Regions from separate parts of the Streptomyces sp. JW3 genome, predicted to be linked through region 1. Evidence: riboswitches for the same ligand, from Rfam matches in the RefSeq annotation. Region 1 holds a riboswitch; the other holds the start of a gene.
The links. A riboswitch is a leader RNA that binds a small molecule or an ion and turns the genes downstream of it on or off. The one in region 1 is predicted to bind cobalamin.
Positions count from the first base shown of each region.

Region 2: it holds a riboswitch for cobalamin, as region 1 does, so the genes downstream of both, ACTT8P_RS29175 (energy-coupling factor ABC transporter permease) here and ACTT8P_RS23575 (cobalamin biosynthesis protein) in region 1, are expected to answer to the same signal.

Region 1 is NZ_JBQOUX010000061.1:21,577-32,970, reverse strand. Features, by position in the region: gene ACTT8P_RS23590 (putative cobaltochelatase) at 1-1,772, opposite strand, end outside; gene cobN (cobaltochelatase subunit CobN) at 1,769-5,425, opposite strand; gene ACTT8P_RS23580 (cobyric acid synthase) at 5,422-6,954, opposite strand; gene ACTT8P_RS23575 (cobalamin biosynthesis protein) at 6,951-7,940, opposite strand; cobalamin riboswitch at 8,047-8,186, opposite strand; gene ACTT8P_RS23570 (hypothetical protein) at 8,521-8,742, opposite strand; gene ACTT8P_RS23565 (anion permease) at 8,775-10,073, opposite strand; gene ACTT8P_RS23560 (class II aldolase/adducin family protein) at 10,275-10,949, shown strand; gene ACTT8P_RS23555 (alpha/beta hydrolase family protein) at 11,043-11,394, shown strand, end outside.
Region 2 is NZ_JBQOUX010000092.1:15,350-26,743, reverse strand. Features, by position in the region: gene ACTT8P_RS29190 (FAD-binding and (Fe-S)-binding domain-containing protein) at 1-1,919, shown strand, start outside; gene ACTT8P_RS29185 (DUF7144 family membrane protein) at 1,961-2,413, opposite strand; gene ACTT8P_RS29180 (potassium channel family protein) at 2,594-3,127, shown strand; cobalamin riboswitch at 3,175-3,363, shown strand; gene ACTT8P_RS29175 (energy-coupling factor ABC transporter permease) at 3,394-4,086, shown strand; gene ACTT8P_RS29170 (energy-coupling factor ABC transporter substrate-binding protein) at 4,083-4,418, shown strand; gene cbiQ (cobalt ECF transporter T component CbiQ) at 4,419-5,168, shown strand; gene ACTT8P_RS29160 (energy-coupling factor ABC transporter ATP-binding protein) at 5,165-6,013, shown strand; gene ACTT8P_RS29155 (methylmalonyl-CoA mutase family protein) at 6,288-8,087, shown strand; gene scpA (methylmalonyl-CoA mutase) at 8,084-10,261, shown strand; gene meaB (methylmalonyl Co-A mutase-associated GTPase MeaB) at 10,261-11,241, shown strand; gene ACTT8P_RS29140 (precorrin-8X methylmutase) at 11,261-11,394, shown strand, end outside.

The DNA of each region.
Region 1 (11,394 bases):
ACCACGACCAGCGCCCGCCGCGCCGGGTCCCGCAGCCGCTCCACCCGCAGCACCTCGTGCGCCCGCAGCAGCCCGGCGGACAGGGGCGTACGGCCACCCGTGGGCAGCGACTCCAGGCGGACCGCCGCCGCGTCCACCGACGAGGTCGGCGGCAGCGCCACCTCGGCCGCCGACCCCCGGAAGGTCACCAGCCCCACCTTGTCCCGCCGCTGATAGGCGTCGAGCAGCAGCGACAGCACCGCCCCCTTCACGGCACTCATCCGCTGCCGCGCCGCCATCGACCCGGAGGCGTCCACCACGAACAGCACGAGGTTGCCCTCCCGCCCCTCCCGCGTCGCCTGCCGCAGATCGTCCCGCCGGACCACCAGTCCCGGCCCCGACCGCCCCCGCGCCCGCTGATGCGGCGCCGCCGCCTGCACGGTCGCGGCCAGATGCAGCTTGGTCAGCGCGCCCCGGGGCCGCCGGGCCCCGGTGGTCCGCCCGTGCTCGGTCCGCGCCCGCGACCGCCGCCCGGCACTGCCCTCACCCAAGCCCGGCACGCTCAGCACCTTGGTACGGAACGGCTCCGCGGCCCGTGCGGGCTGCTGCTCACCGGCGCCACCGGACGACGGCTGCGGTTCGCCGCCCTCACCCGCCTCGGGCTGAGCCGAGGGACCACCGTCATCGGGAGCCGGCTGCCCACCGCCCCCGCCGGGCCCGTCAGGATCCGGATCGTCGCCCCCCTGGTCGCCCCCCTGGTCGCCCCCCTGATTGTCCTGCCCGCCGAACTCCTCCAGCGTCTCGTCGAGCTTGTCCTCGTCGAGCCCCGGCGCGTCGAACGGATTGCGCCGCCGCCGGTGCGGCAGGGCCAGCAGCGCGGCCTGCCGCACGTCCTCCGCCAGCACCTCCGTCCGCCCGGCCCACGCCGCCAGCGCGGTAGCGGTCCGCGCCATCACGATGTCGGCCCGCATCCCGTCCACCTCGAACGCGGCACAGGTCGCCGCGATCTGCCGCAGCGCCCCGTCCCCGAGCCGCACCGACGGCAGCAGTGCGCGCGCCGCGACGATCCGGGCCCGTACGGCGGTCTCCTCGTCGGCCCAGCGCGCCGCGAAACCGGCGGGATCGTCGTCGTAGGCGAGCCGCCGCCGCACGACCTCCACCCGCTGGTCGGGTTCGCGCGAGGCGGCCACCTCGACGGTCAGCCCGAACCGGTCGAGGAGCTGCGGCCGCAGCTCGCCCTCCTCGGGGTTCATGGTCCCCACCAGCAGGAAGCGGGCGGCGTGCCGTACGGACACACCCTCGCGCTCGACATACGAGGCGCCCATCGCCGCCGCGTCCAGCAGCAGGTCGACGAGATGGTCGTGCAGAAGGTTGACCTCGTCGACGTACAGAATTCCGCGATGCGCGGCGGCCAGCAGCCCCGGCTCGAACGCCTTCACACCCTCGGCGAGCGCCCGCTCGATGTCGAGGGCCCCGACCAGCCGGTCCTCGGAGGCCCCGACCGGCAGCTCCACCATCCGGGCCGGCCGCGCCTCGCCACCCCCCGGCTCGTGCGGCCCGTCCGGGCAGCCGGGGTCGGGGGAGCCGGGGTCACAGGAGAAACGGCACCCGGAGACCACATCCACCGCGGGCAACAACGCCGACAACGCGCGCACGGCCGTGCTCTTCGCGGTGCCCTTCTCACCGCGCACCAGCACTCCGCCGACCGCCGGGGAAACGGCGTTCAGCAGCAGCGCGAGCCGCAGGTCGTCCTGGCCGACGACGGCCGTGAACGGGAACGGGGTCGTGGTCACTGGTCGTCACCCTCCAAGTCGCCCTCAAGCTCCAGATATGTGGCACGCAGCCGCTCCAGCGTCTCCGCGTCCGGCTCCGCCCACAGCCCCCGGTCCGCCGCCTCCAGCAGCCGTTCCGTGATGCCGCGCAGCGCCCAGGGGTTGGACTTCTTCATGAACTCCCGGTTCTCCGGGTCGAAGACGTACTCGGCCGACAACTTCTCGTACATCCAGTCGTCCACGACCCCGGCCGTCGCGTCGTACCCGAACAGGTAGTCCACGGTCGCCGCCATCTCGAAGGCGCCCTTGTAGCCGTGCCGCCGCATGGCCGCCATCCAGCGCGGGTTCACCACCCGGGCCCGGAACACCCGGTGCGTCTCCTCGCCCAGCGTCCTGGTCTTCACCTGGTCGGGAGTCGCCGAGTCCCCGACGTACGCCTGCGGACTCGCCCCCGTCAGATGCCGCACCATCGCGACCATCCCGCCGTGGTACTGGAAGTAGTCGTCCGCGTCGACCAAGTCGTGTTCCCTGGTGTCGACGTTCTTCGCCGCCACCGCGATCCGCCGGAACGCCGTCTCCATGTCCCCCCGGGCCGCCCGCCCGTCCAGCCCCCGCCCGTAGGCGTAGCCGCCCCACACCGCGTACACCTCGGCCAGGTCCGCGTCGGAGCGCCAGTTGCGGGCGTCGATCAGCGGCAGCAGCCCCGCCCCGTACGCCCCCGGCTTGGAGCCGAAGATCCGGGCCGTGGCGCGCCGCCGGTCACCGTGCGCGGCGGCGTCCTCCTCCACGTGCGCCCGTACGTAGTTGGACTCGGCCGGCTCGGCCAGCTCCGCCACCGCCCGTACCGCGTCGTCGATCAGCCCCACCACGTGCGGGAAGGCGTCCCGGAAGAAGCCCGAGATCCGCACCGTGACGTCGATGCGCGGCCGGCCCAGCTCGGCCACCGGCACTACCTCGAAGCCGGTCACCCGCCGCGAGGCGTCGTCCCACACCGGGCGGCAGCCCAGCAGCGCCAGGATCTCGGCGATGTCGTCGCCCTGGGTGCGCATCGCGGACGTGCCCCACACCGTCAGGCCGACCGACTTCGGGTACTCCCCGGTGTCGGCCAGATACCGCTGGATCAGTGAGTCCGCCAGCGACTGCCCCACCTCCCAGCTGAGCCGGGACGGGATCGCCTTGGGGTCGACGGAGTAGAAGTTCCGGCCGGTGGGGAGCACGTTGACCAGCCCGCGCGTGGGTGAACCCGACGGCCCGGCCGGCACGTAACCGCCGTCCAGCGCCCGCAGGATGTGCCCGATCTCGTCCGTGGTCCGGGCCAGCCGCGGCACCACCTCCACGCAGGCGAACTCCAGCACGGCGACCGCCTCGGGCAGCTCGCCGCCCAGTACCTCCCGCACCAGAGCGGGGACGGCCGCCGCCGCCCAGTCCCGCGCCTCCATGCCCTCCGCGAACCGCCGGCACAACTGCTCCAGCAGGTCGATCGCGTCGGCGCCGGTCCGGGCCGGGCCGGCCACCAGCTCGGTCAGTTCCACCGGCACCTTCACCGGCGCGCCCGGCTCGGCCAGCAGGTCCTTCTCCACCAGTCCGAAGTGCGCGGCCAGCGCCGCCCGCAGACCGGGCAGCGCGTTGGCCTGCCCGCCCCACACCTGCGAGGCGCGCAGCACGGCCAGCACCAGGTTGACGCGGGGCTCGCCCTGCGGACCGCCGCCCAGGATGTGCAGCCCGTCGCGGATCTGCACGTCCTTGATCTCGCACAGATAGCCGTCGATGTGCATGACGAACTCGTCGAACGCGTCGTCGTCCGGCTGGTCGTCCACGTGCAGGTCGTGGTGCAGTTCCGCCGCCTTCACCAGCGTCCAGATCTGCGCCCGCACGGCCGGTGCCTTGGTCGGATCAAGGTCCGACACCAGCGCGTACTCGTCCAGCAGCTGTTCCAGCTTGGCCAGGTCGCCGTAGGTGTCGGCGCGGGCCATCGGCGGCACGAGGTGGTCGACGACCGTGGCGTGGCCGCGCCGCTTGGCCTGGGTGCCCTCGCCCGGGTCGTTGACGATGAACGGGTAGATGAGGGGGAGGTCGCCGAGCACCGCGTCCGGCGCGCAGCCCGCGCTCAGCCCGAGGCCCTTGCCCGGCAGCCACTCCAGCGTGCCGTGCTTGCCCATGTGCACCACCGCGTCGGCGCCGAAGCTGTTGTCCAGCCAGCGGTAGGCGGCCAGGTAGTGGTGCGACGGCGGCATGTCCGGGTCGTGGTAGATCGCGATCGGGTTCTCCCCGAAGCCGCGCGGCGGCTGGATCATCACGACCACGTTCCCGAACTGGAGGGACGCCAGCACGATGTCGTCGCCGTCCACGTAGAGCGAGCCGGGCGGCTCGCCCCACGCCTCCACCATGCCGTCCCGCAGCGCCGGGTCGAGCGTCTCGAACCAGGCCCGGTAGTCCGCCAGCGGCACCCGCGCGGGCGCCGCCGCCAACTGGTCCTCCGTCAGCCACTCCACGTCGTGCCCGCCGGCCTCGATCAGCCGGTGGATCAGCTCGTCGCCGCCGGACGGGTAGCCGGAGACCGCGTACCCCGCGTCCCGCAGCGCGTCCAGCACCCGGACCGCCGACGCGGGCGTGTCCAGCCCCACCGCGTTGCCCACCCGCGAGTGCTTGGTCGGGTACGCCGTGAAGACCAGCGCGATCTTCTTCTCGGCGTTGGCCTTGTGCCCCAGCGCCGCGTGCCGCACCGCGATGCCGGCGACCCGCCCGGCCCGCTCGGGGTCGGCGACGTAGACCGGGACCTCGTCCGGGCCCTGCTCCTTGAAGGAGAACGGCACGGTGACCAGCCGGCCGTCGAACTCCGGGATCGCGACCTGCATCGCCGCGTCCATCGGGGAGAGCGCGGCGTCGGACGCCTCCCAGGCCGCCTTGGACGACGTGAGGCAGAGCCCTTGCAGCACCGGGATGTTCAGGTCGGCCAGCGCGCCGATGTCCCACGCCTCCTCGTCGCCACCCGCCGACGCCTGCGAGGCGTGCGTGCCGCCGGCCGCGAGCACGGTGGCGACCAGGGCGTCGGCCCGGCCGAGGATCTCGTACAGCCCGGCGTCCGCGCCGCGCAGCGAACCGCAGTACACGGGCAGGGCGTTGGCGCCCTTCGCCTCGATCGCGTCGCACAGCGTGTCGACGAAGCCGGTGTTGCCGCTCAGTTCATGGGCGCGGTAGAAGAGCACCCCCACGGTCGGGCGGCCCTGCGCACACGGCCGTTCGCCGTGCACGCCGTACTCCGGCATCTTGTGCGGCTCCTCGAAGCCCTCGCCGGTCAGCAGCACGGTGTCGGAGAGGAACCGGGCGAGCTGGGCGAGGTTGTCCGGCCCGCCCTCGACCAGGTAGCGCAGCGCCTGCGCCACCACACCGGCCGGCACCGACGACTCGGCCATCAGCTCCGCGTCCGGCACCGACTCCCCGCCGAGCAGCACGGTCGGCACCCCGGACGCCTTCAGCGCGGCCAGCCCGTCCTCCCAGGCCCGCTTCCCACCGAGCAGCCGTACGACGACGAGGTCGGCGCCCGCCAGCAGCGCGGGCAGTTCCGCCTGGACGTCGACCCGGTTCGGGTTGCCGATCCGGTAGGTGGCGCCGGACGCGGCCCGGGCCGCCAGCAGATCCGTGTCGGCGGTCGACAACAACAAGACAGTGCTCATGCGGGCGCTCCCGGTGGAATGAAAGGCAGTCCTTGTGGCGCGCCGGACTCGATGAGCCGCCACAGCGCGTCCGTGTCCGCGTGCTGTTCGATCAGGTCGCCGAGCCGGTCGAGCTGCTCCTCGCGCAGCGCGGCGAAGCTCGTGTCCGGCGCGGGCACGAAGCGGCGGCCCGCGGCGGCGGCCACCTCGCGCAGGAACGCCCGCCGGAACCCGTCCGACTCCAGCGAACCGTGCCAGTGCGTGCCCCAGGTCTGGCCGACCCGGCAGCCGTCGAGGCTGTGTCCTTGGTCATCGGAGATGAACGGGTCACCGCCCTCTATGGACGCGACCCCGTGATGGATTTCGTACCCCTCGACCCGCTCCCCGAGGGCCTCGCCCACCGGCCGGGTGAGGGTCTTCGCGCGGGCGAACCGCACCCGCACCGGCAGCACGCCGAGCCCGGCCACGTGCCCGGCGCGCGACTCGACGTCGTCCTCGATGTGCTCCCCGAGGAGCTGGAAGCCGCCGCAGATGCCGAGCACGGGGCGGCCCTCGGCGGCCCGGCGGGCCAGCGCGTCCGCGAGCCCCCGTTCCCGCAGCCACGCAAGGGCCCGGACCGTCCCCCGCGTCCCCGGCACCACGGCCAGGTCCGCGTCGGCCAGTTCCTCCGGCCGGTCCACGAACCGCACCACGACCCCGGGTTCGGCGGCGAGCGCGTCCACGTCCGTGAAGTTGGACATCAGCGGGACCGCGCAGACGGCGACCCGCAGCACGTCCGCGCCGACCGGGGCGGCGACCCGGGACTCCCGGACGGCACCGCGCAGCGACACCGCCATCCCGTCCTCCTCGTCGATGCCGAGCCCGTGCCGGTACGGCAGCACTCCGTACGTCTGCCGCCCGGTGAGCCCGTGCAGCATGTCGAGGCCCGGTTCCAGCAGCGACACATCGCCCCGGAACTTGTTCACCAGGAACCCCGCGACCAACGCCTGGTCTTCGGGCGCGAGCAGCGCGACGGTGCCGAAGAAGGAGGCGAAGACACCGCCCCGGTCGATGTCCCCGACGACGAGGACGGGCAGCCCGGCGCCGCGCGCGATCCCCATGTTCACGATGTCGGTCCGGCGCAGGTTGATCTCCGCCGGGCTGCCCGCCCCCTCACAGATCACCGCGTCATACGTGCCCCGCAGTTCGGCCAGGCACTCCAGCACGGTGCCGAGCAACTGCCGCTGCCGTCCGCCGTGGTAGCCGCGGGCGCTCAGCTCGCCGACCGGCTTGCCGAGCAGCACGACCTGGCTGCTCTGCTCGCCGCCGGGCTTGAGCAGCACGGGGTTCATCAGCGCGGTCGGCTCCACCCGGCACGCCTGCGCCTGCATGGCCTGCGCCCGCCCGATCTCCGCGCCCTCCCGGGTCACGAACGAGTTGAGCGACATGTTCTGCGCCTTGAACGGCGCCACCTTCACGCCCTGCCGCACCAGCCACCGGCAGATCCCGGCGGTCACGACGCTCTTGCCGGCGTCGGAGGTGGTACCGGCGACGAGCAGACCGCCGTTCACGCGGCACGTCCTTTCAACAGCAGCCGTGCCGCTGCGATTCGTGTCCCTGCGATCCGTGCGCCCGCGATCCGTGCCCCCGCGCACACGCCGAGCGCGAGCCAGCTCACGCGCCGGGACAGCCGTACCGCCCGGTCGATGTCAGCGGCGCGCACAGCCCGGCCGTGCGCCCCGTTGAGGACGGGCCGGTGCTCGACCCGGCCGCCGTACGCCAGCGTCCCGCCCAGCCGCACCCCGAGGGCGCCCGCGAACGACGCCTCCACCGGCCCGGCGTTGGGGCTCGGATGCCGGCCGGCGTCGGCCCGCCAGGCCCGTACGGCACCCCGGGGATCGCCGCCGGCCACGGCGGCCAGTACGGCGGTCAGCCGGGCGCCCGGCCAGCCGGCCACGTCGTCCAGCCGGGCCGAGGCCCAGCCGTAGCGCCGGTGGCGCGGCGACTTGTGGCCGACCATGGCGTCGAGGGTGTTGACGGCCCGGAAGCCGAGCAGTCCCGGCACCCCGGCCACGGCCCCCCACACCAGCGCGCCCACCACCGCGTCGGAGGTGTTCTCGGCGACGGACTCCACCACCGCCCGGGCGATCCCGTCGGCGTCCAGTGCCTGCGGGTCCCGCCCGCACAGGTGCGGCAGCCGCTCCCGGGCGCCCTCGACGTCCCCGGCGGCCAGCGCGTGTCCGATCGCGGACGCCTCCCGGGCCAGCGAGGTGCCGCCGACCACGGCCCAGGTCGCGGCGGCGGTCAGCGTGAGGGCGGCGGTGGGGGAGGGGCGTACGGCGCGGGCGGCCACGGCGCCCAGGGCGACCGCGCCACCGGCGCACACGGCGGTGTGCAGGGCGCCCACGCCCCGGTGGTCCCGCCACAGCAGTTGTTCGACGGCACCGGCCGCGCGGCCGAACACGGCGACCGGATGCCCGCGGCGGGGATCGCCGAGGAGCAGGTCACCGAGGAGGCCGGCGGTGGCGCCGTACGCGAAGACGCGTCCGGCACGCACGGGGCGTCAGCCGGTCACACGATCGGAGACGGAGGAACCGGGCCTGTGGTCTGAACGGCAGCCGAGCATCGCGTTATGTCCTCACTCAGGGTGTCCACGCCCTGGTTCGACGAGACCGGCGGTGAGAGTTCCTGACTCCCGGGGAGCACTCCCCGGTCACAGTGGCGGGACCGCGCCGGATTCGCACCGGGCTTCCTCTCCTGCCGCCGTACATGGCCCCGGAAGTCCACCACGTGCCGAGAACACCCGTCAACTTGCCGTTGACCTGCGACGGAGGAGCGCGGGCGGCCGCACGGCGGCCGGTGCGGGCCGAAACAGCCCGGTGCGGGTCCGGATTCCCCTGCCTGGACTCGGACATGACGACGGGAGCCGGATCCGCCGCTGAGGGGGTCGGGGTGGCCGACGACACATCCGGAGCCGGGCCGTCACCGCCGGTCGGCCCCGTGGCGGGGGAAGCGACAGGGCCCCGGCAGGGCGGTCGCACGCCCCGGAACGCGTCAGCGCCCGGCGCACGCGGGGTGCGCCGGGCGCTGTGCGGTTCCGTCGAGTGTCGCGGTCCGGCCGAGGGCTGCTCTTGCCCTCAGGCCACGATCAGATAGATCCCGTACGCCACCGCCGCCGCGCACGCCGCGAAGCAGACGTACGCGCCGGTGACCGCGAGGCCCGCCGAGCCGCCCTGCGCGGCGGCCCGCTCCTGGCGGGAGAGACCGGCGATGCCGAGGGTGAACAGGGCCACCAGGGCGACGGTGGCCACGAGGCCGACGCCGAAGACGGAGCCGAGGGCTGCCCAGTCGATGTGCATGCTGCTTCTCTTCCTTCCGGCCCGGCCGGGACTCAGACGGGGGTGGCGGCCGAACGGGCCGGGGCGTCGGGGACGTCGGTGGGCTGGGCCGGGATGGCCGCCGCGAGGCCCTCGACCGGGGGAAGACCACCGGGGGCGTCGAGACCGTCGCGACCGTCGGCCGGAGTGCCCACCGGCGGCGGGGCCACGGCGGCCACCGCCGCGGTCAGCACGCCGGCCGGTTCCGCGCCGTCGGGGACGGCGACGTTGGTGTGGTCGACGACCTCGCGCCGGGAGATCCGCCAGATCGCGAAGCTCGCGGCGACCAGCAGCACCGCGACCAGCGCCGTGCCCCAGTCGCCCAGCGAGCAGACCCACTCGGCGAGCGCGGCGACCAGGGCCGCGGCCGGCAGCGTCAGCACCCAGGCGACGACCATCCGGGTCGCCGTGGACCAGCGCACCACACCGCCCTTGCGGCCGAGGCCCGCGCCCATCACCGAACCGGAGACCGAGTGCGTGGTGGAGAGGGAGAAGCCGAGGTGGGAGGAGGCCAGGATGACCGTCGCGGCGCTGGTCTGGGCGGCGAAGCCCTGCTGCGGCTGGAGGTCGGTCAGGCCCTTGCCCATGGTGCGGATGATCCGCCAGCCGCCGAGGTAGGTGCCCATCGCGATGGCCAGGCCCGCGCACAGGATGACCCAGACCGGCGGGTCGGAGTCCGGGGCGAGAGCGCCGCCGGCCACCAGGGCGAGGGTGATGATGCCCATCGTCTTCTGGGCGTCGTTGGTGCCGTGCGCCAGCGAGACCAGCCCGGCCGAGGCGATCTGCCCGGCCCGGTAGCCCTTCTCGGCCGCCTTGCCGTCGGCCCCGCGGCCCAGCCGGTACGACAGCCGGGTGGCGACCAGGGCGGCGACGCCCGCCACCACCGGGGCGGCGACCGCCGGGAGCAGCACCTTGGTGACGAGCACGTCGCCGTGCACCGCGCCGACGCCCGCCGAGGCGATCGCGGCGCCGATCAGACCGCCCATGAGGGCGTGCGAGGAACTGGACGGCAGCCCGACCAGCCAGGTCAGCAGGTTCCAGAGGATCGCGCCGACCAGGGCGGCGAAGATGACCTCGGGACGGATGCCGCTCTCGTCGACGAGACCCTTGGAGATCGTGTTGGCGACCTCCACGGAGAGGAAGGCGCCCACGAGGTTCAGCACGGCGGACATGGCCACCGCGACCTTGGGCTTGAGCGCACCGGTCGAAATGGTCGTTGCCATCGCGTTCGCGGTGTCGTGGAAACCGTTCGTGAAATCAAACGCGAGTGCGGTCACCACCACAATCGCGAGGATCAGCGAGAAGCTTTCCATTTACCCAGGCAATCGTTCGAGGTCATTGGCTGGACGAACGTAGGCAACCAGGGTGAACGGAAGATGAACTGAGGGGGGCTTCACGGTGTCCGGAATCGAAGCCACCGCTCCCCTCGATCCTTCGGTCCCAGCTTCCCCGGTCCGCCCCCGCCTGGCAGGATCGCCGGGGCGGGAACCACCGGGCGAAAGGAGGGCGGCATCGTGTCCGAGCCGCGGGGGAGGGACGTACGCCCCGAAGAGGCGCGCGCCTGGGCGGCGCTGGTGGCCACCGCCCGCCGCACGGTCGCCGACGGACTGGTGGTCGGCACCTCCGGCAACGTCTCGGTCCGGGTCGGCGACACCGTCCTGGTCACGCCCTCGGGCGTGCCGTACGACCGGCTCACGGCGGACGACGTCACCGGCGTCGCCCTGGCCGGCGGACGGCAGGTGCTCGGCACCCTGGTGCCGACCAGCGAACTGCCCATGCATCTCGCGGTGTACCGGCACACCGACGCGGGCGCCGTCGTGCACACCCACGCCGTGCACGCCACGGCCGTCTCCACCCTCGTCGCGGAACTGCCACTGGCGCACTACATGGCCGCGGCCCTCGGCGGCCCGGTCCGGGTCGCCCCGTACGCGACGTACGGCACCGACGAACTGGCCGCGCACATGCTCCGCGCCCTCGACGGCCGCTCCGGCTGCCTCCTCCAGAACCACGGCACCCTCACCTACGGCGCCGGCCTCGACCAGGCCTACGACCGCACCGCCCAGCTGGAGTGGATGTGCCGGCTGTGGCTGACCGCCTCCTCGGTCCCCGGCCGGACCCCGTCCCTGCTGACGGAGGACCAGCTCGCCCAGGTGGCGGAGCGGCTGCGCGGCTACGGGCAGCAGGGCTGAGGACGAGCCCGGCGCCCGCACCCGCCACCCGTCCGTCACCCCGAGTCGTCCTTCCGGTGGCTTACGACGGAGCACGCCGGGAAACTGGGAGCTGTGCGCACCGTCACCGCAACGACCGCCGCCGTCACCGCGGCCCTGGCAGCAGGCGCCGCGAGCGTCGCCGCCGGCCGCCTCGCCAGCGACGCCGCCCTCAAGGCGACGCCCGGCCGGCCCCTGCCCACCGAACCGAGGCTGACGGTGCACGGCACCGCCGCCGGACAGATCACCCTCACCCGGCATCTGGCCGCACTGCGGCCCGGCCGGTACGGGCTGGCCGGCGACGGCTCGCACGCCGTCGTGGGCCCCGTGCTGCCCGGCGACCGGCACCCCGCCGACACCGTCGTCCGCCGCCTCGAAGGCGTCACGCACGGCACCCTCGGACCCGGCGACCGGGCCTGGCTGACCG
Region 2 (11,394 bases), on a different contig from region 1:
GGGAGGACTCGGCGGTGCCGCCGGACCGGCTGGGCGACTACCTGCGGCGGCTGACGGCGCTGTTCGAGGAGTTCGGCTACCGCAGCGAGACCGGGCCCAGCCTGTACGGCCACTTCGGACAGGGCTGCGTGCACACCCGTATCCCGTTCGACCTGTACACCGCCGAGGGGGTGGCGGCGTACCGGCGGTTCATGGAGCGGGCGGCCGACCTGGTGGTGGAGTTCGGCGGGTCGCTGTCCGGGGAGCACGGCGACGGGCAGAGCCGGGGCGAGCTGCTGCCGCGGATGTTCGGGGCCGAGCTGGTGACGGCGTTCGGGCGGCTGAAGGCGGTCTTCGACCCGCTGGACCGGATGAACCCGGGGAAGGTCGTCGCCCCCTACCGGCTGGACGAGAACCTGCGCCTGGGCGCCGACTGGGCCCCGGCCGACCCGCGCGACCCGCACTTCCGCTTCCCGCACGACGGGGGGTCGTTCGCCGAGGCGGCCAACCGGTGCGTCGGGGTCGGCAAGTGCCGTCAGCACACCAGCGACGGCACGGTGATGTGCCCGTCGTACCAGGTCACCCGGGAGGAGGAGCACTCCACCCGGGGCCGGGCGCGGCTGCTGTTCGAGATGCTGGACGGGCACGGGGACAGCGCGATCCGGGACGGGTGGCGGTCCGAGGCGGTCAAGGACGCGCTGGATCTCTGTCTGGCCTGCAAGGGCTGCAAGAAGGACTGCCCGGCCGATGTCGACATGGCGACCTACAAGGCGGAGTTCCTGTCGCACCACTACGCGGGACGGCCCTGGCGCCGCCCGCGTTCGGACTGGTCGATGGGGTGGCTGCCGGCGCTCGCCCAGGTGGTGGGCCGGGCCCGGCTGGCGCCGGCCGTCAACGCGCTGAGCCACGCCCCGCTGCTGGCGCGGGCGGCGCGCGCGGTGGCCGGGGTGGCGGACCGGGAGGTGCCGCTGTTCGCGCCGGAGACGTTCCGGCGGTGGTTCGCGCGGCACCGGCCCGCCGGCGACGGGGCGCGCGGCACGGTGCTGCTGTGGCCGGACACCTTCACCGACCACTTCCACCCGCACATCGGACGGGCCGCCGTACGGGTCCTGGAACAGGCGGGCTGGCGGGTGGAGCTGCCGCGGGACGGCGCGCTGTGCTGCGGGCTGACCTGGATCTCCACCGGCCAGCTCGGCGTCGCCGAACGGGTCCTGGCCCGCACCGTGCGGGCGCTGGCGGAGCACGTCCGGGCGGGCGGCCTGGTGGTGGCCCTGGAGCCGAGCTGTACGGCGGTCTTCCGGGCGGACGCGGCGGAGCTGTTCCCCGGCGACCACGACGTACGGCGGCTGCGCGACCAGACGGTGACGCTGGCCGAACTGCTCACCGAGCACTCCCCCGGCTACCGACCGCCCCAGGTGCCCGAGCGGTCGGCGCGGGCGGTCGCCCAGGTGCACTGCCACCAGCACGCGGTCACCGGCTGGGACGCCGACCGGGAACTGCTGCGCCGGGCCGGTGTGGCCGCCGAACGCCTGGACTCCGGCTGCTGCGGACTGGCCGGCAACTTCGGCTTCGAACGCGGCCACCTCGACGTCAGCGAGGCGTGCGCGGAACGGGTGCTGCTGCCCCGGCTGCGCGCCGAAAACGCCGCGACGGTCGTGCTGGCCGACGGCTTCAGCTGCCGCACCCAGATCCACGAGTTCGACAGCGGCGGCCACGAGGGCGTGCACCTGGCGGAACTGCTGGCCGACGCGCTCCCGGCCGGGCCGGCCGACGCGCCGGACGACGGTCCGGGCAGCGCGTACGGCGTCGCGCCGGGCGCCCGCCCCGCGCCCCCGTCCCGGACGGCACGGGCGCTGGCCCTGACGGGCGCCGGGGCGGCCGGGCTGGCCGCAGCGGGAGCGACGGCCGCCCTGCTGGCACGACGCCGCCACCGCCGTTGAGCACGGCGGTGGCGGCGCCTGCGCCGACCGGCCGGGTGCGGTCAGACCGCGCGGCCCGGACTCGTCTCGTCCTGCCGGCTGGCCAGCGCCCAGATCACGAAGACGTCGATCGCCATCTGGATCACCGACCACACGGGCGCGTACGGCAGGAAAAGGAACTGCGCGACGAGGCTGAGCGAGGCCAGCGCGATGCCGGTGAAGCGGGCCCACGCCATGTCCCTGAGCAGCCCGAACCCGGTGACCAGGACCAGCGCGCCGAGCACGACGTGCAGGATGCCCCAGCCGGTCAGGTTCATCTCGTAGACGTACGTGCCGATCCGGGCGTACACGTCGTCCTCGGCGATCGCCGCGATGCCCTGGAGCACCGCGAGGGCGCCGTTGATCAGCATCAGGACGCCCGCGAAGACGACACCCCCGGTCACCCAGCCTTGGTGCCGGGCGGCGGGACGCGCGGACGAGGAGGCACCGGGGTTCGGTGCGGCGTGCTGGGTCATGAGGGTGATCCCTTCTCACGGTTCCTCCGAGCCTGTGCCGGACCGCCGCCGACGACCACGCGGGATACGCCGAACGAGTGAAGGAGGTCGGAGCGGGTTTACGGCGCAGAACATGCGGCCCCGGGTGCCCTCGCGTTGACTGGCGACGGCAGGCACGGGCGGAACACGCCGGAGGACCCCATGACCACGCCGGGCAGCGCACGCGGGCCCCGAGCGGTGTGGACCACCGCCCGGTCCTGGCTGCTGTGGACCGGCGGCACGGTGGTCACGGTGGTGGCGGCCTACTTCCTGCTCCCGCTCGACGAACTGGGACCGCACCGCCCCGGCCTGAGCTGGCTGCTGTTCGCCCTCGTCCTCGCCGGCGTCGCCGTCCTGCTGCTGCGCCAGGTGCACCACGTCCTCACCGGCCGCCCGGAGACCCGCCCGGGACTGGCCATCACGCTGCTGATCCTGCTGTCCGTGCACACCTTCGCCGCCGCCTACTACACCCTCGCCAAGCAGCCCGGGGAGTTCCACGGGCTGCGCACCCGGGTGGACGCCCTGTACTTCACCGTGGTCACTCTCGCCACCGTCGGCTACGGGGACATCACGCCGCGCGGACAGACCGCGCGGGTGGTGACCGTCGTGCAGATCCTGTACACGTTCGTCTTCCTGACGGCCGCCGCTACGGCACTGAGCGAGCGGGTGCGCGACCTGGTGACCCGCCGCCCATGACGACGTACGGGCCCCGGGGCGTGCTTGTCACCACCCCGCCCCGAGCACTACTGTCGCCACGCCTTGGTGAACGGGAAATCGGTGCGACACCGGTGCGGCCCTCGCCACTGTGATCGGGAAGTCCGGCTCCAGCCCCTCGCGAGGGGGCGGCCACTGGGTCCTCACGGACCCGGGAAGGCGGAGTTCGGGCGGTGGTACCCGTCAGCCAGGAGACCGGCCAAGGCGCGTCGTCCATCCACGAGGTGCTGGAGAGGGTCTGCCGAGTCATGCACATAGCCGAGGGTTTCCTGCCTCCGGCGCACGCGATCGCCTGGGGTGTCGCGTCCGCGCCGTTCGTCGTCCACGGAGTACGTTCCCTCACCCGTGAGGTCCGCGAGCATCCGGAGAGCACCCTGCTCCTCGGTGCCGCCGGGGCCTTCACGTTCGTCCTGTCCGCCCTGAAACTGCCGTCGGTGACCGGGAGCTGCTCCCACCCCACCGGCACCGGGCTCGGCGCGATCCTGTTCCGCCCGCCGATCATGGCGGTGCTCGGCACGATCACCCTGCTGTTCCAGGCGCTGCTGCTGGCGCACGGCGGGCTGACCACGCTCGGCGCCAACGTCTTCTCCATGGCGATCGCCGGCCCCTGGGCGGGCTACGCCTGCTACCGGCTGCTGCGCCGCTTCGAGGTGCCGCTGATGGTCACGGTGTTCTGCGGCGCGTTCGTCGCCGACCTGGTCACGTACTGCGTCACCAGTGTGCAGCTGGCGCTGGCCTTCCCCGACCCGGGCAGCGGGTTCTGGGGCGCGCTCGGCAAGTTCGGGTCCATCTTCGCGGTCACGCAGATCCCGCTCGCGGTGAGCGAGGGGCTGCTGACGGTGCTGGTGATGCGGCTGCTGGTGCAGTCCAGCAAGGGGGAACTCACCCGGCTCGGCGTGCTGTTGACACACCCAAAGCCGCGCGGGGCGGTGGCCCGGTGAAGCGGAACACGAAGATCAACCTCCTGCTGCTGCTCGCGGTGGCCGCGCTGGCCGTGCTGCCGCTGGTGCTGGGGCTCGGCGACCACAAGGCGGAGCCGTTCGCCGGGTCCGACGCCGAGGCGGAGACCGCGATCACCGACATCGACCCGGACTACGAACCGTGGTTCTCGCCCCTGTACGAACCCCCGTCCGGGGAGATCGAGTCGGCGCTGTTCGCCGTGCAGGCGGCGCTCGGCGCGGGCGTGCTGGCGTACTACTTCGGGCTGCGCCGGGGCCGGCGACAGGGTGCGGACCGGGCCCTGGCCCGCTCGGCCGCGTCCGAGGACGCCTGAGTGCTGCCGATCGACGCGGCGGCGCACAGCAGCCGCTGGCGCCGCCGGCACCCGGTGGACAAGGCCGTGCTCGCCCTCGGCCTCACGGTGCTGGCGGTCTCGCTGCCGCCCTGGCCGGGTGCCGCGCTGGTGCTGGTGACGGCGCTGACCGTGCTGCTCGGCCCGGCCGGGGTGCCGGCCCGGCGGCTGTGGCGGGCGTACCGGGTGCCGCTGGGGTTCTGTGTGACGGGCGCGCTGCCGCTGCTGGTGCGGGTCGGCGGTCCGGGCCCCTTCCTGGGCCTGGCCGCCGACGGCCCGGTGCGCGCCGGTGAACTGCTGCTGCGCACCTCGGCCGGCTCGCTCGGCGTGCTGCTGTTCGCCTTCACCACCCCGATGTCCGACCTGCTGCCCCGGCTGGTGCGGGCCGGGGTGCCGGCCCCGGTGGTGGACGTGGCGCTGGTGACGTACCGGATGAGTTTCCTGCTCCTGGACTCGGTACGCCGCGTCCGCGCCTCGCAGGCCGCGCGGCTCGGGCACACCACGCGGGCCGCGGCCTGGCGTTCGCTGGGCGGGCTCGGCGCCACCGCGTTCGTACGGGCCTTCGACCGGGCGGCGCGGCTCCAGACCGGACTCGCCGGCCGCGGCTACGACGGCACCCTGCGGGTCCTGGTGCCCGCGGCCCGGGTCTCCGGCCCCTTCACGGCGGCGAGCCTCGCCCTGCTCACGGCGCTGACCGCGCTCACCTGCGTCCTGAGAGGTCCGCTGACATGAGCGAACCGGCACTCCTCGCCCTGCGCGGCGCGTCCTTCGGCTACGAGGACGGTCCGGCCGTGCTCGACGGGCTGGACTTCGAGGTGCGCGAGGGGCGGGCCCTGGCTCTGCTGGGCCGCAACGGCAGCGGCAAGACCACACTGATGCGGCTGCTGAGCGGCGGACTGCGGCCGGAGGGAGGGCAGTTGACGGTCCGCGGGGAGCCGGTGACGTACGGCCGCAAGGGGCTGACCCGGCTGCGGACCACCGTGCAGGCGGTGGTGCAGGACCCGGACGACCAGCTCTTCGCCGCGTCCGTCGCCCAGGACGTGTCGTTCGGACCGCTCAATCTCGGTCTGCCGGACGCCGAGGCCCGGCTCCGGGTCGCCGAGGCCCTCGCCGCCCTGGACATCACGGCGCTCGCCGACCGGCCCACCCACCTGCTGTCCTACGGGCAGCGCAAGCGGGCCGCGATCGCCGGGGCGGTGGCGATGCGGCCGAGGGTGCTGATCCTCGACGAGCCGACCGCCGGGCTCGACCCGGACGGCCAGGAACGGCTGCTGGCCACCCTCGACCGGCTGCGGGCCGGCGGCACCACCGTCGTCATGGCCACCCACGACGTCGACCTGGCCCTGCGCTGGGCCGACGACGCGGCGCTGCTCACCCCGGACGGCGTGCGCACCGGGCCGGCCGCCGCGCTGCTGGCCCGCACGGACCTGCTGTCCCGTGCGGGCCTGCGGCTGCCGTGGGGCGTCGCGGCGGCCCGGCTGCTGCGCGCGCGGGGCCTGCTGCCGGACACGGCACCGGGGCCGCGTACGGCGGAGGAGCTGGCGGCGGTGGTGCCGGGCCTGCCGCTCAGCCCTTGAGGACCGCCATGCCGGGGTCGGCCGCCGACAGGGAGCGGATCAGCGCGGTGCGGGCGCGGGCCACGCGGGAGCGGACCGTGCCGACCGGGCAGCAGCGTGCGACGGGCCCGGCGGCCCGGAATGCGCTAAGGGCCCCGAGCCCCCTGACCCGGTGACGCACGTCACACACCGCTCCCCCCGGACGGACGAGCGTCCCACATCACACCGTCGAAGAGAACAAGGTCACAAGTGTGCCCTCTGCTGCCCGTCCGCCGTCCTGCCCTAGCATCCGAGCATGACGGTCCTGCCTGACGACGGGCTCCCGCTGGCGGCCGAGTTCCCTGACGCGACACATGAGCAGTGGCAGCACCTCGTGGCGGGTGTCCTGCGCAAGTCCGGCAAGGAGTTCTCGGACGACGCCGAGGCGGAGCAGACGCTCTCCACCGCGCTGGAAGACGGGCTGCGCATCCGGCCCCTCTACACCTCCCGGGACACCGCGCCCGCCGCCGGACTGCCCGGCTTCGCGCCCTTCGTGCGCGGTGGCCGGGCCGCGGGGCACACGGCCGGCGGCTGGGACGTGCGCCAGCGGCACACGGTCGCGGACCGGGGCGCGGTCCTGGCCGACCTGGAGAACGGCGTCACCTCCCTGTGGCTGGCCGGCCTCCCGGCCGCGTCCCTCGCCGACGCCCTGGACGGCGTCCACCTGGACCTGGCGCCCGTCGCCCTGGACGCCGGCGCGGAGTCCGAGGCGGCGGCGCGGCGGTTGCTCGCGCTGTACGAGGAGCGGGGCGTCGCCCCCGAGGCGGTGCGCGGCACCCTGGGCGCCGACCCGCTGGGCCACGAGGCGCGCGCGGGACGGCCGTACGACGTCGCCTGGGCGGCGGTCCGGGAGCGCGCCGAGAGGTTCCCGGGGCTGCGGGCGCTGACCGTGGACGCGCTGCCGTACCACGAGGCCGGCGGGTCGGCGGCGCAGGAGCTGGGCTGCGCGCTGGCGACCGGGGTGGCGTATCTGCGCGAGCTGACCGGCACCGCCGGGCTGAGCGCGGAACAAGCCTGCGGGCTGCTGGAGTTCCGGTACGCGGCGAGTGCCGACCAGTTCCTGACCATCGCCAAGCTGCGCGCGGCCCGGCGGCTGTGGGCGCGGGTGGCCGAGGTCTGCGGGGCGCCCCGGGCGGGTGGACAGCTCCAGCACGCGGTGACCTCGCCGGTGATGATGGCCCGCCGCGACCCGTGGGTGAACATGTTGCGCACCACCGTCGCCGCGCTGGCCGCCGGGGTGGGCGGCGCGGACGCCGTGACGGTGCTGCCGTTCGACGACGCGCTGGGCCTGCCGGACGCGTTCGCCCGCCGGATCGCCCGCAACACCTCCACCGTCCTGATCGAGGAGTCGCACCTGTCCCAGGTGATCGACCCGGCGGGTGGTTCCTGGTACGTGGAACGGCTGACCGACGAACTCGCCCACGCCGCCTGGGAGTTCTTCCAGGAGATCGAGCGCGGCGGGGGGCAGGCGGCGGCCCTGCGCTCGGGGATGGTCGGGGACCGGCTGGCCGCGACCTGGGCGGCGCGCGGCGCGCGGCTCGCCACCCGGCGGGAACCGGTCACCGGGGTGAGCAAGTTCCCGCACCTCGCCGAGGAGCCGGTGGTCCGCGCCCCCGCGCCCGAGCCGCCGTCCGGCGGGCTGCCCCGGGTGCGCCGGGACGAGGCGTTCGAGGCGCTGCGGGCCCGCTCCGACGCCCACCTCGCCACCACCGGGACCCGGCCGCGGGTGTATCTGGCCGCGCTCGGCCCGGCCGCCGCGCACACCGCCCGGCTCTCCTTCGCCGCCAACCTGTTCCAGGCGGGCGGCATCGAGACCGTCACCGGGGGCGCCTTCGAGGAGAGCGGGGCGCGGGAGGCGTGCCTGTGCTCCAGCGACGCGCTCTACGCGGAGCAGGCCGCCGGCGCCGCCGCGCGGTTGCGGGCGGCGGGCGCCGGGCACCTGTTCCTGGCCGGCCGCCCGGGACCGTACGAGGGCGTCGACACGTACGTCTTCGCCGGCTGTGACGCCGTGTCCGTGCTGACCGCCATGCTCGACCGTATGGGAGTGTCCCGATGACCGTCCCCGACTTCTCCGGGATCGAACTGGGCACGCCGTCCGCCGACGCCGGCGCCGACGAATGGCGGGCGGCGCTCAAGCACGCGGCCGGCGGCGACGACCCGCGCTGGGAGACCCCGGAGGGCATCGCGGTCAAGCCGCTGTACACCGGGCAGGACCTGGCCGGCCTGGACTTCCTGGACACCTACCCGGGCATCGCCCCGTATCTGCGCGGCCCGTACCCGACGATGTACGTGAACCAGCCCTGGACGATCCGCCAGTACGCCGGTTTCTCCACCGCCGAGGAGTCCAACGCCTTCTACCGCCGCAACCTGGCGGCCGGCCAGAAGGGCCTCTCCGTCGCCTTCGACCTGCCGACCCACCGCGGCTACGACAGCGACCACCCGCGGGTCACCGGGGACGTCGGCATGGCGGGTGTGGCGATCGACTCGATCCTCGACATGCGGCAGCTCTTCGACGGCATCCCGCTGGACCGGATGACGGTGTCGATGACGATGAACGGCGCGGTGCTGCCGGTGCTGGCGCTGTACATCGTGGCGGCGGAGGAGCAGGGCGTGCCGCCGGAGAAGCTGGCCGGGACCATCCAGAACGACATCCTCAAGGAGTTCATGGTCCGCAACACCTACATCTATCCGCCGAAGCCGTCGATGCGGATCATCTCCGACATCTTCGCCTACACCTCGCGGCGGATGCCCCGCTACAACTCGATCTCCATCTCCGGCTACCACATCCAGGAGGCGGGCGCGACGGCCGACCTGGAGCTGGCCTACACCCTCGCCGACGGGGTGGAGTACATCCGGGCGGGCCGCGAAGCCGGCCTGGACGTGGACGCCTTCGCGCCCCGCCTGTCCTTCTTCTGGGCGATCGGCATGAACTTCTTCATGGAGATCGCCAAGCTGCGCGCGGCCCGCCTGCTGTGGGCGAAGCTGGTGCAGCGGTTCGACCCGAAGAACGCCAAGTCGCTGTCGCTGCGCACCCATGCGCAGACCTCCGGCTGGTCGCTCACCGCCCAGGACGTCTTCAACAACGTCACCCGGACGTGCGTGGAGGCGATGGCCGCGACCCAGGGCCACACCCAGTCGCTGCACACCAACGCCCTCGACGAGGCGCTCGCGCTGCCCACCGACTTCTCCGCCCGCATCGCCCGCAACACCCAGCTGCTCATCCAGCAGGAGTCCGGCACCACCCGGGTGATCGACCCGTGGGGCGGCAGCGCCTACGTGGAGAAGCTGACGTACGACCTCGCGCGCCGCGCCTGGCAGCACATCGAGGAGGTCGAGCGGGCCGGCGGCATGGCGCGGGCCATCGACGCGGGCATCCCCAAGCTGCGCATCGAGGAGGCGGCGGCCCGCACCCAGGCCCGGATCGACTCGGGCCGGCAGCCGGTGATCGGCGTCAACAAGTACCGGGTCGAGACCGACGAGAAGATCGACGTGCGGTCGGTCGACAACTCCTCGGTGCGGGAACGGCAGTTGGCCAAGCTGCGGCAGCTGCGGGCGGAGCGGGACGAGGGTGCCTGCCGGGCCGCGCTGGACGCGCTGACCCGGGCCGCCGGCGGCGACGGCAACCTGCTGGAGCTGGCGGTGGACGCGGCCCGCGCGAAGGCCACGGTCGGGGAGATCTCCGACGCCCTGGAGAAGGTCTACGGACGGCACGCGGGCCAGATCCGTACCATCTCCGGCGTGTACCGCAACGAGGCAGGAGAGGCACCGAACGTGGACCGCACCCGGGCCCTGGTGGACGCCTTCGCCGAGGCCGAGGGACGCCGGCCGCGGATACTGGTCGCCAAGATGGGCCAGGACGGCCACGACCGCGGCCAGAAGGTCATCGCCACCGCCTTCGCCGACCTCGGCTTCGACGTGGACGTCGGCCCGCTGTTCCAGACCCCGGCCGAGGTGGCCCGGCAGGCGGTCGAGGCGGACGTGCACATCGTTGGGGTGTCCTCGCTGGCCGCCGGGCACCTCACCCTCGTACCGGCGCTGCGCGAGCAGCTCGCCGCGGAGGGCCGCGAGGACATCATGGTCGTGGTCGGCGGTGTCATCCCGCCGCAGGACGTGCCCACCCTCAAGGAGATGGGCGCGGCGGCGGTCTTCCCGCCCGGCACGGTCATCCCGGACGCCGCGTACGACCTGGTGACGGAGCTGGCGGCCGGCCTCGGCCACGGCGAGCTGTGATGCCCGGTGTCGACGGCTACGTCAAGGGTGTCCTGGACGGCAAACGGGCGGTGATCGCCCGCGCGATCACCCTGGTGGAGTCGACCAGGCCCCAGCACCGCGCCCTGGCCCAGGAGTTGCTGACCGCGCTGCTCCCGCACAGCGGTCGGGCGCGGCGGATCGGGGTCAGCGGGGTGCCCGGGGTCGGCAAGTCGACGTTCATCGACGCCTTCGGCACGATGCTGACGGGGCTCGGCCACCGGGTGGCCGTCCTCGCCGTCGATCCGTCCTCCACCCGTACCGGCGGCTCCATCCTCGGCGACAAGACCCGGATGGAACGCCTGGCCGTGGACCCGGCGGCGTTCGTCCGCCCCTCCCCCACCGCCGGCACCCTGGGCGGGGTGGCGAAGGCGACGCGCGAGTCGATCGTGGTGATGGAGGCGGCCGGCTACGACGTGGTGCTCGTCGAGACGGTGGGCGTGGGCCAGTCGGAGACGGCGGTCGCCAACATGGTCGACACCTTCCTCCTCCTCACCCTGGCCCGCACCGGCGACCAGTTGCAGGGCATCAAGAAGGGCGTCCTGGAACTGGCCGACGTGATCGCGGTCAACAAGGCGGACGGCCCGCACGAGCGCGACGCACGGGCCGCCGCCCGGGAACTGTCCGGCGCCCTGCGCCTGATGCACGGCAAGGACGCCTTCTGGACCCCGCCGGTCCTGCATTGCAGCGCGCGCGAGTCGACCGGCCTGGACACGGTGTGGGACCGGCTTGAGCAGCACCGCACCCTGTTGGACTCCACCGGCCGCCTCGCGCAGCGCCGCCGGGACCAGCAGGTCGACTGGACCTGGACGATGGTCCGCGAGGAACTGCTGGGCCGCCTGCACGCCGACCCGGCGGTCCGCGCGCTCGCCCCCGAGCTGGAGCGACGGGTACGGGCGGGCGAGGTGACGGCGACGCGGGCGGCGGAGGAGATCCTGGACGCGTTCGGGGGCGCCGGATGAGGCTGGATATGCTCACGCGGTGACGACGTACGACCATGAGTACTCCTATGAGAGGGACGGCGCCGAGATCTACCGCCAGTCCTTCGCCACCATCCGCGCGGAGGCCGGTCTCGGCGCCCTGCCCGAGGACGTCAGCCGGGTGGCGGTCCGCAT